Linked DNA regions of Krasilnikovia cinnamomea. The protein of the gene in region 2 interacts with the protein of the main gene of each other region in a pairwise test. Links are inferred from orthologs where the notes say so. Each region holds a gene or a part of one and is shown on either strand. Other genes may lie near its edges.

Region 1 (7,080 bases), 2.6 Mb from region 2 along the record:
ACACGTCACCGCTGGTCGGCAAGGTCAAGGGCGGCAAGGTCACCGCCCGCATGGTCAAGGACCGGCTCGACAAGGAGCTGGTCGGCAACGTGTCGCTGCGGGTGCTGCCCACCGAGCGCCCGGACGCCTGGGAGGTCCAGGGCCGCGGCGAGCTGGCCCTCGCGATCCTCGTCGAGCAGATGCGCCGCGAGTCCTACGAGCTGACCGTCGGCAAGCCGCAGGTGGTCACCAGGATCATCGACGGCAAGGTGCACGAGCCGGTCGAGCGGCTCACCATCGACGCCCCCGACGAGTACATGGGCGCGATCACCCAGCTGCTGTCCACCCGCAAGGGCCGGATGGAAGAGCTGATCAACCACGGCACCGGCTGGCTGCGCATGGAATGGCTGGTGCCCGCCCGGGGCCTCATCGGATTCCGTACGGAGTTCCTCACCGAGACCCGCGGCACCGGCATCATGCACCACCTGTTCGAGGACTACGAGCCGTGGTTCGGCGAGCTGCGCACCCGCCAGAACGGCTCGCTGGTCGCCGACCGGGCCGGCGTGGTCACCGCGTTCGCGATGACCAACCTGCAGGAACGCGGCCAGCTCTTCGTCGAGCCGACCGTCGAGGTGTACGAGGGCATGATCGTCGGCGAGAACAGCCGCCAGGACGACATGGACGTCAACATCACCAAGGAGAAGAAGCTCACCAACATGCGCTCGTCGACCGCGGACGAGACCGAGAAGCTGATCCCGCCGCGCAAGCTGTCGCTGGAGCAGGCCCTCGAGTTCTGCCGCGAGGACGAATGCGTCGAGGTGACGCCCGCCGCGGTGCGCATCCGCAAGGTGGTGCTCGATCAGCAGACCCGCGGCCGGGCTGCGGCCCGCCGCAAGCACCAGCAGTGACGCCGGCGGGGTGCGGGCGTACGCGCCCGCACCCCGCCGCGCCTACGCGTTGATCAGTTCCTTGCGGCGGTCGCGCGACGACTTGGCCAGGCTGGCGACCGTGGCCACGGCCAGGGTGCCGATGATGGCCAGCAGCGACAGCCAGATTGGGATCTCGGGCGCCCACGGCACCCCTTGCCCGCCGTTGATGAACGGCACCTGGTTGGTGTGCAGCGCCTCGAGGACCAGCTTGACGCCGATGAAGCCCAGCACCACCGCGAGCCCGATGTTGAGGTAGACCAGCCGCTGCAGCAGGCCGCCGAGCAGGAAGTACAGCTGGCGCAGGCCCATCAGCGCGAACACGTTCGCGGTGAAGACCAGGTACGGCTCCTTGGTGATGCCGAAGATCGCCGGGATCGAGTCCAGGGCGAAGATCAGATCGGTGGTCCCGATCGCGATCATCACGATCAGCATCGGCGTGAACATCCGCTGGCCAGTGGTGGCGATCATCGTCATGCGCCCGCTGTCGTACGAGCTCGACACCGGGAAGGCGCGCTTGGCCCAGCGGATGAGGACGTTCTCCTTGAAGTCGTCCTCGTCGTTCTCGCCCTGCCGGACCAGCGTGATCGCCGTGTAGACCAGGAACGCACCGAAGAGGTAGAAGATCCACGAGAACTGTGCGATCAGCGCGGCTCCGGCGGCGATGAAGGCGCCACGCATGAGCAAAGCCAGCACGATGCCGATGAGCAGTACCTTCTGCTGGAACTGCCGGGGCACCGCGAACCGGGCCATGATCAGCACGAAGACGAAGAGGTTGTCGACCGACAGGCTGTACTCGGTCAGCCAGCCGGTGTAGAACTCGCCCGCGTACCGGGCGCCGAACCAGGCCCACACGCCGAGGCCGAACAGCAGGGCAAGACCGATATACAGGGTGACCCAGCCGCCCGCCTCGCGCATACTCGGCTCATGTGGGCGTCGGCCCACGATCAGCAGGTCTACGGCGAGAACTGCGGCCAGCGCGACCAGGGTGACGATCCACGCCCAGGCAGAAACGTTCAAAGCTAAACCTCCGGCAGACACGATGCGTCGCCACGCCGTCGGTTCGACGGAGCGCAGCGACGTGCGACTGTCGGAGGTCTCTTCCGCCACGCCCTTCGGGGGGACGCGACCACCGGCACCGGGTCCGCCTTGGGGGCAGAGACCGTGTTGACGACGCCGGCGCGGGGGAATACTCCCCTCCTACGCCCATCATTCTCGCCCACGGGAGCCCGTTTCTGCACACCGCCACGGAAAGGGTGTGAAGGCTCTCTTTCGCTAATTGCCTATTCGCGGACAAGTCGGCATCACCACGCGTGATCCGCACCACCGCCGGTGGAGCATCCTAGGAGGATAGCGTGATCATCGTCGTCTAGGGTGTCGACCATGGTTCTCGAAGTCGCCCTCATCGACGTCCTGCCCGGCCACGAGGACGCGTTCGTCGCCGACTACCGGCAGGGGCACCCGGTGCTCGCGGGCACCCCGGGCTGCCGCTTCGTACGCATGACGCGCGGGATCGAGTCACCGTCACGGTTCGTACTGCTGGTCGAGTGGGACAGCGTCGCCGCCCACGAGGAGAACTTCCGGCGCACTGAACGCTTCGACCAGTGGCGTGCCCTCATCGGCAAGCACTTTGCCAACCCGCCCGTCGTCGAGCACTTCACCGACGTCACGCCGGACGTCACCTGAGCCGGCCCGCCCGGCGCTGACGACTCGCCGGGCGGTGTGGCGGTATCAGCGCACGCCCGCCACGTCCATGCCCCGCAGCTCCTTCTTCAGCTCGGCCATCTCGTCCCGGATCCGGGCCGCCAGCTCGAACTGCAGCTCGCGCGCGGCGGCCAGCATCTGCTCGTTGAGATCCTGGATGAGCTGGGCCAGCTCGGCGCGGGCCATGCCCTCGCGGGCGGGCTGGGACGCTCCGCGTGCCTTGGACCGCGTCTCCGGCACCGGACCCTTGCCCCGGGACATCTGCCGCCCGCCACCGCCGACGACATGCCCGCCGGGGCCGTGCCCGCCGAGCGCCGTGTCGGTGTCCTCGGCCTCCCGGTAGATGTCGTCGAGGATGTCGTGGATCTTCTTGCGCAGCGGTTCGGGGCTGATGCCGTTGGCCTCGTTGTGGGCGATCTGCTTGGCCCGGCGGCGGTCCGTCTCCTCGATCGCGTCGCGCATCGACGGCGTCATCTTGTCGGCGTACATGTGGACCTCGCCGGAGACGTTGCGGGCCGCCCGGCCGATCGTCTGGATCAGCGAGCGGCCGCTGCGCAGAAAGCCCTCCTTGTCGGCGTCCAGGATGGCGACCAGGGACACCTCGGGCAGGTCGAGGCCCTCGCGCAGCAGGTTGATGCCGACCAGCACGTCGTAGTCGCCCTTGCGCAGCTCCTTGAGCAGTTCCACCCGGCGCAGGGTGTCGACCTCCGAGTGCAGATACCGCACCCGGATGCCGTTCTCCAGCAGGTAGTCGGTGAGGTCCTCAGCCATCTTCTTGGTCAGCGTGGTGACCAGGACCCGCTCGTCGCGGTCCGTACGCTCCCTGATCTCGTGCATGAGGTCGTCGATCTGGCCCTTGGTCGGTTTGACCACCACCTGCGGATCGACCAGGCCGGTCGGCCGGATGACCTGCTCGACGTACTCCCCCGCGGACTGCTGCAGCTCCCACGGGCCCGGCGTGGCGGACAGGAACACCATCTGCCCGACCCGCTCCAGGAACTCGTCGAAGCGCAACGGCCGGTTGTCCGCGGCGCTGGGCAGCCGGAAACCGTGCTCGATGAGGATGCGCTTGCGGGAGGCGTCGCCCTCGTACATGCCGCCGATCTGCGGGATCGTCACGTGCGACTCGTCGATGACCGTGACGTAGTCGTCCGGGAAGTAGTCCAGCAGGGTGTAGGACGGCTCGCCGTACGTCCGGCCGTCCATGTGCATGGAGTAGTTCTCGATGCCGTTGCAGAAGCCGACCTGGCGCATCATCTCCAGGTCGTAGGTGGTGCGCATCCGCAGGCGCTGCGCCTCCAGCAGCTTGCCCTGCCGGTCCAGCTCGGCGAGCCGCTCCTCCAGCTCACCCTCGATGGCGCGGATCGCCCGCTCCATCCGCTCCGGGCCCGCCACGTAGTGCGACGCCGGGAAGATGATCAACTGGTCGACCTCGCGGACGATGTCGCCGGTCAGCGGGTGCAGGTAGTAGAGCTTCTCCACCTCGTCACCGAACAGCTCGACGCGCACCGCGAGCTCCTCGTACGCCGGGATGATCTCCAGGGTGTCGCCCCGGACCCGGAACGTGCCCCGCTGGAACGCCATGTCGTTGCGCGAATACTGGATTTCCACGAGGCGGCGCAGCAACTGGTCGCGGTCGATCTCCGCCCCGACGCGCACGGTCACGCTGCGGTCGAGATACTCCTGCGGGGTGCCCAGGCCGTAGATGGCGCTGACCGTGGCGACGACCACCGTGTCGCGGCGGGTCAGCAGCGACATCGTCGCCGAGTGGCGCAGCCGCTCGACCTCCTCGTTGATCGAGGAGTCCTTCTCGATGTAGGTGTCGGTCTGCGGGATGTACGCCTCGGGCTGGTAGTAGTCGTAGTAGCTCACGAAATACTCGACCGCGTTGTGCGGCAGCAGCTCGCGGAACTCCTTGGCCAGCTGGGCGCAGAGGGTCTTGTTGGGAGCCAGCACGAGGGCGGGCCGCTGCAGCCGCTCGATGAGCCAGGCCGTGGTCGCGCTCTTGCCCGTGCCGGTCGCGCCGAGCAGTACCACGTTCCGGTCGCCGCCGCGCACCCGGCGCTCCAGCTCGTCGATGGCAGCCGGCTGGTCCCCGGCGGGCTGATAGTCGCTGACGACCTGGAAGCGGCCGTCGAGTCGAGGGATGTCGAGCGCCATGACGCCAACGGTACGACGGGGGTCCGACAACTTCGCGGGTCCCGCCGACCTCCGCCGTGCCCCGCACGCGCCGGGCGTGTTCGGAGGGTGCCAATTCAGCCCCGGCCGTGGGCATTGTGGGTGCTTGCGCGGCTCCCCTAGCCTGGTCCGGTAGGCCGCTCGCGGCGGCCGCCCGACCGGCCGGGCCCGTCAACGGCCCGCTCGCGTCGGCACCGAGGTTGCAGCCCCGGCCGAGGCCGGCGAGCGCACCTACGGGTGGTCGCGTATCACGCTGACCGGCCGCCGCGAGCGCCCTCTGCCGTTCCGGGCCGCTCATCCTCCGACGGCTGGGCTCAGCCGGGCTGCCAGCCGGTTCGTTCCGCCCAGTCGTTGGCCGCCCAGGCCTCGGCGTCGAACCACGGCTCCTTCGCCTCGGCGTAACTCCCCACGTCCGGATGCTCGCGCGTCCAGTTCCGCTTGGCCTCCGCGTACTCGTCCCGGGCCTGCGGCACCGCGCGCAGGTGGTCGCGCATCAGCAGCGCGAACCGCCAGCCCGGCGAACCCGCCACCCGGACGTGCAGGTTGACCGGCCGGTCCGGGTCGGCGCTGCCGTGCAGCCGCTTGGGCCAGGTCTCGCCCGGGATGCCGCGGGCGTTGTCGGCCCACTCCCCCGGCCGGCGGGGCAGTCCCGCCGCGGCCAGCGAGTCGGCCAGCGCGTCGGCCTCCGCCAGCGTCTCGACCGCCAGCATGAGGTCGATCAGATCCTTGGCTGGCAGCCCCGGCACCGCGGTGGAACCGATGTGGGTGACGTCCGCGTCGCGGCCGAGCCGGCTCCGCAACGCGTGCCGGATCCGCGCGATGCCGCGCTCGGCCTGCGCGGGCCAGGCGGGGTCGGGCGCGACGACGCGCGGCTCGGCCTGCCCGGGCGCCGCGCGCCCGGCCCGCAGATTTTCCTCGTACGGGCGCAGCCGCGCGTGCCACAGCGCGTCGACCCGGGCATCGAGCTCGGCGAGTCCGGCCTCGTTGTCGATCACGATGTCCGCGGCGGCGCGGCGCCGGGCGTCGTCCGCCTGCGCGGCGATCCGGGCGGTGGCTTCCTCGCGGGTCATGCGACGCTGCCCGACCAGCCGCGCGACCCGGGTCTCCGCGTCGGCCTCGACGACGATGACCAGGTGGTACGACGGGGCGAGACCGGTCTCGACGAGCAATGGCACGTCGTTGACGACGATGGCGTCGGCGGGGGCGTGGGCGGCAAGCTCCGCGGTGCGGGCGCGTACCCGGGGGTGGATGATGCTCTCCAGCCGGCGGCGGGCCGCCTCGTCGCCGAACACCCGCGCCCCCAGCGCGGGCCGGTCGAGCTGTCCATCGGGACCGACGACCGTCGCACCGAACGCCTCGACGACCTCGGCGAACCCGGTCGTGCCCGCGGCCACGACCTCCCGGGCCAGCTGGTCCGCGTCGATGAGGACGGCGCCCCGGTCGACGAGCGCCCCGGCGACCGCACTCTTGCCCGCACCGATGCCACCCGTGAGCCCGACCATCAACACGCGGTCAGCCTAGTGCGCCCCGAGATCGGCGTCGCACAGCCGGGCCGGGGAACGGGCGGTGGAACGGCGAAGGCCCGCCCGCGACGAATCGCGGACGGGCCTTCGTGGTCAGGCTGACCGGGTCAGCTCTTGCCGCCGGCGAGCTTCTCCCGCAGCGCGGCGAGGGCCTCGTCGGTGGCCAGCGTGCCGGCCGGCTCCTCCGCGGCGCGCGCCGGGGCGGGCGAGCTCGAGGTGGCCGACGACGGACCGCTCGCGCCGCCGCCCGAGGGCGCCGGGTTGAGCGCGGCCTCGGCCTCGGCCTCGCGGGACGTCTGCACCTGCTTGGTGTGGGCCTCCCAGCGCTCGCGGGCGTCCGCGTACTGCTTCTCCCACGTCTCGCGCTGCTTGTCGAAGCCTTCGAGCCACTCCCCGGTCTCCGGGTCGAAGCCCTCCGGGTAGATGTAGTTGCCCTCGGCGTCGTACGTCGCGGCCATGCCGTAGAGGGTCGGGTCGAAGTGCTCCTCGCCCTCGACGAAGCCCTCGTTGGCCTGCTTGAGCGACAGCGAGATCCGGCGCCGCTCCAGGTCGATGTCGATGACCTTGACCATGACGTCGGAGCCCACCTGGACGACCTGCTCGGGCAGCTCGACGTGCCGCTCGGCCAGCTCGGAGATGTGCACCAGGCCCTCGATGCCGTCGTCGACGCGGACGAACGCACCGAACGGAACCAGCTTGGTGACCTTGCCCGGCACGATCTGGTTGATCGCGTGGGTCCGGGCGAACTGGCGCCACGGGTCTTCCTGGGT
Region 2 (7,315 bases):
CGAGACCTTCACGGTCGATGTCATGGCCGAAGACCTTGAGAAGCTCCCGCAGATGTTCCTCGGCGGCCGCGCGGGCATGGGGATCGAGCATCACGTCAGGGCCTCATTCATCGCCGCCGAAACCTGGTCCAGAGCGGCGGGCACGGCAACGCCGCCGGCCTCGTCGAGCGCTTCCTGGCGTTCGACACAGGTGCCGCAGGTGCCGCAGTGCTCGTCGCCACCCTTGTAGCACGACCAGGTGTCGCGATAATCGACGCCGATGGCGTTGCCGATGGCGACGATCTCTGTCTTCGAGATGTGTTTGAACGGCGAGAGCACCCGGATGCCGCCATACGTGGCCAAGCGGGCCGCGACGTCCAGTGCCTCGACGAAGGCGGGGCGGCAGTCGGGATAGATGGTGTGGTCGCCGGTGTGGTTGGCTATCGCGACCGCGTCGTAGTGAAGGTTTTCGGCATAGCCGATGGCGACGGCCAGCATGATCATATTTCGGTTGGGCACCACGGTGATCTTCATGGACTCCTCGGCATAGTGGCCGTCGGGCACCGCCACGTCCGCATTGGTGAGTGCCGACTCGCTCAGCAGACAGGTGAGGGAATCCAGCGAAACGATCGTGTAGGGAACGCCCAGATCCGCCGCCATCTTCGAGGCGAATTGGAGCTCCTTCTTGTGTCGCTGCCCGTAGTCGAATCCGATGGTCCGCAACTCGTGCCCGCCACGGCTCAAGTACCGCAGCAGGGTGGCGGAATCCATTCCGCCGGAGAAGGTCTGTACAATCCGTGCCATTACTACACCCCTTGTTTGTCTCCCCAAATCTCAATGTGCAGGCGGGTCGTCAGGTTGAATCGATGGACCTTGCACAGCTCGGCAAGCCGTGGTAGGCGAGCCCGAATTTCCTCGGGCGTGCGGCCTTCCGGCATGATCCAAATCCGGGCGGGCTGAAGGCCCAGATTCGCCGGGCCGACCAGACGCAGTAGGTCCGCCTCGTCCTTTTCGCCGGCGATCACGAACTTGAAAACGGCATTTGGTAATCCACCGAATCGGCTCAGGGCTGCTGGATTCAACGCTCTACCAGGAGAATTCCGCGCACCGGAGAGTTTGGGTGAGACGTTCCACTGATCGACGAGGACTTCCATCCCGGTGCGCCGGCCCAGGATGCTGTACATTCTCGGTTCGATGGTGCCGTTCGTTTCGACCTCGACTATGACACCGGGGTGGGTGGATTTAAGGTTGACCAGCATCTCGGTCAGCGACTTTTGTTGCAGCATCGGCTCGCCGCCGGTCAACACGATTCGAGTGCTGCCGGTGGACCCGATACGCTCGGCCAGGTCCGCAGGGGCAATTCGCGTTTGACTCGCGCGGCGTGAATAGAGCTGTCCGTCGGCATGCACGGCGGCCTTGGCCGAGCTGAAGACCCAGGTGTAAGGCGTGTCGCACCAGCTGCATTCCAGATTGCAGCCGGATGTTCGGACGAACAGGGCGGGTCGGCCGACGCTCGCGCCTTCCCCCTGCACGGTGTAGAAGATCTCCGGCCCTCCGTCGAGGACAGCTAGGTTCAGTTCAGACTTGGTCGTTACCATCATTTCCCCGCACCGTGACATACACCGTGTTGTCCGGACCTTTGTATCCCTCGGCAAGGGCGACAGTGATGCTCGTACACGGGACTTGCCTGGTATGAAGAACGCCGCTGATGAGCTCTACGATGAACAGGGCAATGTTTTCCGCGGTCGCCTCTTTGGCGTTCGCGCCGTAATGGTCGTCGAACACCTCGTTGACGTATCGGTGATCGAGTCTCCCACCGATCGCGTCCTTCAGCTCCTTGAAGTCGATCGTCATCCCATGGCGGGAATTGTCGATTACCTCCACCCTGATCAGTGCATGGTAGGTGTGCCCGTGCAAACGTGCGCACTTCTTGCTGACCAGATCAACCGAATCCGGAAGCTGATGCGCCGCATCGAAGAAGACCGGTGTTGCGAGTTCGAACATCTGCCGGATACTTGCCATCGGCCCTCCCTTGCGCCGTACCGTCACCGGCGGCGAGAGAAACCCGCGCCAGCATTGATCATGCCATCCATGGAACTGCAACTGCGCAGACAGTATCTGTTCTTCCGGGACAGATCATGATTCGATGATCTGGAAGCCGGAAGATCAGAACGGGATTGTTTGAGGCGAATCGCCTGCAATGCATGTCGACGCGCAGCCATAAGTCGGATCGGCGTGACTGCGCCGATCGGAAACCTATGTCGCATAGCGTGTGGGGACGACACTGCACCCGCCTCAACGCGAGGCTAGGCGCATACGCACCGTATGCTCGGTAGTCGACGGGCGTCAAGGTGGCTGGTATGCCAAGGTATTCTCCGGCGTCGCAGCCAACAAGATGATCGCCTCATGCGCACGTCATCGGGTCGGGCCGAGGGTCAAGTTCTAGCCATTAGCCCGGGTGATTCACGGTGATCATCGTTTGGCGGGTCCGATCGGCGTGTGAATAGACGAAAGCGCCGCTCTGGCAGGGGAAACTTGTGATTGCGACATCTACAGGTTTCGCTGCCAGGGAGGCACTTCCGGCGTGCAATCTGCGGCGTGGTCGAAGGAACTGCGGGTCACCGCGGACGGGACTGGTGTGGTGTCGCATGTCGGCACGGCGTTGCTGCGGATGCTCGTGGACGGGGCCGGGCTGACCGGCGCCCTGTCCGCTGCGCTGGCCCGGACCGGCGTGTTCCCGGTTCATGACCGGGGCCGGGTTCTGGTCGATTTGGCCGTGATGATCGCCGACGGCGGTAAACGATCTGCGACATCGACGTGCTGCGCCACCAGGGCGAGGTGCTCGGGCCGGTCGCCTCGAACACCACCGTGTGGTGGGCTCTGGACGAGATCGGCCCTGCCCAGCTACGCCGGATCGCGGTGGCGAGGGCGACCGCCGCCGACCACCTGGGGCCCGATCGGAGGGGTGCGTGTAGCGATCCAGCGTGGTCGAGATCTGCTCATGTCCCATGACGCGGGCGAAGTCGTTCAACGGCATGCCATCCGACACGAGCCACCTGGCGTACGAGTGGACGTATCCGTGGTAGGCGAGCAGCGCAGCGTGCTCGGCGGCGCCGCCCAGCTGCGCCCACGGATCATCGAGGCGATCGAGCACGGCATGAAGCGCTGACGGCCGGGGAGGTCGCCCGCTCAGGAGCGTTCGAGGCGGCGCGCCAGATAGCGCCCGGTCGCGCTGTCCCCTGCCTCGGCGATCGTGGCGGGAGGGCCGGTCGCGACGATCCGGCCGCCCGCGTCCCCACCGCCCGGGCCGAGGTCGATGACCCAGTCTGCGCCGGCGATCGTGTCCAGGTCGTGCTCGACCAGGACGACGGTGTTGCCGGCGTCGACGAGCCGGTGCAGTTGCCGCAGCAGCAGCGCGATGTCCGCGGGGTGCAGCCCCGCGGTCGGCTCGTCAAGCAGGTAGAGCGCGTGGCCGCGGCGGGCCCGCTGCAACTCGGTGGCGAGCTTGATGCGCTGGGCCTCGCCACCGCTGAGCTCGGTCGCCGGCTGGCCCAGCCGCAGGTAGCCCAGCCCCACTTCCCGGAGCGTCTCGAGGCTCCGGGAGGCGGCCGGGACGTCGGCGAGGAACTTGGCGGCGTCGTCGACGGACATCGCCAGCACGTCGGCGATGTTCTTGCCGCGGTAGGTCACCTCCAGCGTCTCCGCTTGGTACCGCGCGCCGTGGCAGGCCGGGCACGGCGCGTACGTCCCGGGCAGGAACAGCAGTTCGACCGCGACGAATCCCTCGCCCTGGCAGGTCTCGCACCGCCCCTCCGCGACGTTGAAGGAGAACCGCCCGGCCGCGGATCCGCGCGCCTGCGCCTCGTCCGTCGCCGCGTACAGTTTGCGCACCGCGTCGAACATCCCGGTGTAGGTGGCCAGATTGGACCGGGGCGTGCGGCCGATGGGCCGCTGGTCGACCCGGACCAGCCGGTCGAACGAGTCGAGCCCCGCCGCGTCGCGCACGTCGATGTCGAGCTCCGCCTCGTCGGGCTCGTCGCTCGCCAGCCCGAGGTGGCCGCGCACGACCTCGGCGAGCACCTGCGTGACCAGCGTCGACTTTCCGGAACCGGACACCCCGGTCACCGCGGTCAGCACCCGCAGCGGCACGTCGACGGACACGCCGTGCAGGTTGTGGCGGGAGACGCCGCGCAGGTGCAGCCACCCCTGGGGCGTACGCGGGCGATGGTCGAGCGGCTCGGCACGGCCGAAGAGGTACCGGCTGGTGGCCGACTCCTCGACCTGTTCGAGGCCGGGGACCGGACCGCTGTACAGCACACGTCCGCCGCTCTCGCCCGCGCCGGGGCCGATGTCGACCACCCAGTCCGCCCGCCGGACCACGTCCATGTCGTGCTCCACGACGAACAGCGAGTTGCCCGCCGCCTTCAGCCGGTCCAGCACGTCCAGCAGCGGCTCCGCGTCGGCCGGGTGCAGGCCCACGGAGGGCTCGTCGAGCACGTAGACGACCCCGAACAGCCCTGAACGCAACTGGGTGGCGATACGCAGGCGCTGCGCCTCGCCGGGCGACAGCGTCGTCGAGCGGCGCCCGAGGCTGAGGTACCCCAGGCCGAGGCCGAGCAGCACCTCGACGCGCGCGACCAGGTCGGCACAGAGCCGCACCGCGACCTCGGTCGTCTCCCCGGACCGTGCGGTGGGCGTGGCAGCCCCGGCCCCGGACAACCCCGCGGCGGGCCGCAGGAGCGCCACGACGGCGGTGAGGGGCATCGCGTTGACGTCGGCGATGGTGCGGCCGGCGAAGGTCACCGCGAGCGCCTCCGGGCGCAGGCCGCTGCCGTGGCACACCGGGCAGGGCACGCTCCGGACGAACCGCATCGCCCGCTCGCGCATCCGGTCGCTCTTGGAGTCGGCGAGCACGTGCATAACGTGCCGACGGGCGCTCCAGAACTTCCCGTAGTAGCCGCTGTCGATGCGGTCAGGCTCGGGCGCGACGAGGACGGACGGCTGCTCGTCGGTGTAGAGCAGCCAGTCCCGGTCCTTCTTCCTGAGCTTGCGCCACGGTCTGTCGATGTCGATCCCCAGGCCGCTCACGACGCTGCGCAGGTTGGCGCCCTGCCAGGCGCCCGGCCAGGCCGCGATGGCGCCGTCGCGGATGCTCAGCGACGGGTCCGGGACGAGCAGGTCCTCGGCGACGTCGTGCACGACGCCCAGTCCGTGACACCGTGGGCAGGCGCCGGCCGCGGTGTTGGGGGAGAACGCCTCGGCCTCCAGCCGCGGTGCGTCCGGCGGGTAGGTCCCGGCGCGCGAGTAGAGCATCCGCAGCAGGTTGGACAGCGTGGTGATGGTGCCGACCGTCGACCGCGAACTGGGTGCCCCGCGACGTTGTTGCAGGGCCACGGCCGGGGGCAGGCCGGTGATTTCCTGTACGTGCGGCGCACCGACTTGCTGCAGCAGCCGGCGGGCGTACGGCGCGACGGACTCGAAGTACCGGCGCTGCGCCTCGGCGTAGAGGGTGCCGAAGGCCAGCGAGGACTTGCCCGAACCGGAGACGCCGGTGAAGGCGACCATGGCATCGCGGGGAACGTTGACGTCGACGTTCCGGAGGTTGTTCTCGGCGGCACCCCGGACCCGCACGAAATGGTCGTTAGCGTCATTTTTCACCAGGTCTGCTTACCCTGTTCCGCGGCGCCGAATCATCGCGTCAGCCCTGCTGGATCAGCCAGGCCCCGCCGATCCCGCCAAGCGCGGCCAGCAGGAACAGCACAGCGAGCGGACGACGGTCACGCCCGGCGCCGTACCCGGACGTGACCCGCCGCGATGGTCACGACGTGCTGTGGTTCCTAGCCTTCGGGGATCGTCACGGTACAAATGAGCAGGTCCTGAACAGTCCGAACTGCGCTCCCGGGGGGAGGTTGGTTGAGGCCACGGTCCAGCCGCCGAAGGCGTTGGCCGTCGCCTCGGGGTTGTTCGCCGACGTGAACGCCTGGATCTGGTCGACGACGATCCAGCCCGACCAGGTCGCGCCGCCGTCGAAGGACGAGTTGCGCCAGATGGGACGGCTGCCTGTACGGTCTTCACCACCTCGGACGAACGCCACCAGCTCGCCCGAGCTGGTCACCGCGGCTCCCGGTTCGGAGACCGCGCCGTTCGGCGGTGCCCCCAGGGGGTAGTACGAGCCCCACGACGAGCCGTTGTACGAAATTCCGTACACTTTGGAGTCGAGTCCCCGCACGAATACGTCGATCCCCGGCCCGCGCTTCACCGCCACCGGATCGACTGCGAACCGGCCACCGAGTCCGACCCAGCCGCTCCAGGTGGACCCGATCCGCTCCACGTAGTAGAGGTCGTTGGCTTGGCCGCGGGTGAACACGCCGACGTGTCCCGGCCCGGTGGAGACGGCGATCGGGGAGGACGTGAGCACGCCGCCGAGACTGGTGTGCGGCCCCCAGACGCCATTCACGTACTCCAGGTACCACAGCTGCTTGTTGGTGCCCCGATAGAAGGCGATGAGGTGCCCGGGCCGGGTCGACACCAGCTCCGGGTTCCAGGTCAGCACGCCGCCAAGGTTCTGCCAGCCGGTTGAGGCGCCGTTGTCGAACTGCATGACGTACAGCGCCTCGTCGCCACCTCGCACGGCGACCGCCGAGTGTCCCGCCCCCCAGGAGGTTGCCACCGGTTCGGAGCGTGCGAAACCGCCCAGGTTCTGGAGGTTGTTCAGGGCGGACGTCCGCGGGTCGATCTCAAAGCGGACGACGTTGCTGCCTGAGCCAGTTTTGTAGTGTTCGACTGACCCGTTCGGCATCGCAACCAACGCGGGGTCCTTCTGATCGGCTCCCCCGACCTCTCGACAGCTGAGGTTCGGGGCTGCGGTCGCGGTGCCTGGGGCCAGCAGGGTGGCGAGTAGCCCCACGACCACGGGCAAGATCGTTCTTTTGGTACGCACATCTCCTCCTTGTCGACGGCGATGGCGACGATCGGTGAAGGCCGTACCCGGTCGCCACTTCCGAGGTGGAGCCTGACCCCCCAGGGCAGTCAGAAATGTTGCGGATGTGTTGTGGTCACCGAGATGCCGGCTCTACGGTGCACTGTTCCGCGGACTGGGCAGGAACGGGTGGCGACGTGGATTTCCGGGTCTTGGGGCCGATCCGCCTGCACACGGCCGGCGGGTCCATCGGGTTCGGCGAGCCGCGGCGGCAGGCGGTGCTCGCCGTGCTGCTGTTCGAGGCGGGCCGCACAGTCGATGTCGACGTGCTGGTGGACCGGGTCTGGGGCGAGTCCCCGCCCAGGCAGGTCCGCCGCTCGTTGCAGGCCCACATCACCCGGATCCGGCGCGCGCTCG

Evidence for each region. Proteins that work in one complex are often made in the same cells at the same time.
Region 1: the proteins of uvrA (region 2) and uvrB interact in binary tests that used the Escherichia coli proteins (3 or more experiments, as listed by UniProt). The link is inferred for Krasilnikovia cinnamomea from one-to-one orthologs.

What each region holds. Positions count from the first base shown.
Region 1 is NZ_SHKY01000001.1:5,343,580-5,350,659, reverse strand. Bases 2,204-5,098 are described here. They hold uvrB (excinuclease ABC subunit UvrB), read right to left. Parts: upstream 4,770-5,098; coding sequence 2,637-4,769; downstream 2,204-2,636. Other genes in these bases: EV385_RS24465 (antibiotic biosynthesis monooxygenase family protein), read left to right, coding at 2,289-2,591. Also shown: translational GTPase TypA, read left to right, coding at 1-887; EV385_RS24470 (TerC family protein), read right to left, coding at 930-1,925; coaE (dephospho-CoA kinase), read right to left, coding at 5,102-6,295; rpsA (30S ribosomal protein S1), read right to left, coding at 6,418-7,080. UniProt on the Escherichia coli protein: The UvrABC repair system catalyzes the recognition and processing of DNA lesions. A damage recognition complex composed of 2 UvrA and 2 UvrB subunits scans DNA for abnormalities.
Region 2 is NZ_SHKY01000001.1:2,723,475-2,730,789, forward strand. The notes cover bases 2,904-6,033. They hold uvrA (excinuclease ABC subunit UvrA), read right to left. Parts: upstream 5,638-6,033; coding sequence 3,169-5,637; downstream 2,904-3,168. Other genes in these bases: EV385_RS12245 (DUF8189 domain-containing protein), read right to left, coding at 5,834-6,033. In the rest of the region: folE (GTP cyclohydrolase I), read right to left, coding at 1-91; 7-cyano-7-deazaguanine synthase QueC, read right to left, coding at 91-783; EV385_RS12220 (7-carboxy-7-deazaguanine synthase QueE), read right to left, coding at 786-1,580; EV385_RS12225 (6-pyruvoyl trahydropterin synthase family protein), read right to left, coding at 1,558-2,001; more of EV385_RS12245, read right to left, coding at 6,034-6,778; EV385_RS12250 (AfsR/SARP family transcriptional regulator), read left to right, coding at 7,096-7,315. UniProt on the Escherichia coli protein: The UvrABC repair system catalyzes the recognition and processing of DNA lesions. UvrA is an ATPase and a DNA-binding protein. A damage recognition complex composed of 2 UvrA and 2 UvrB subunits scans DNA for abnormalities.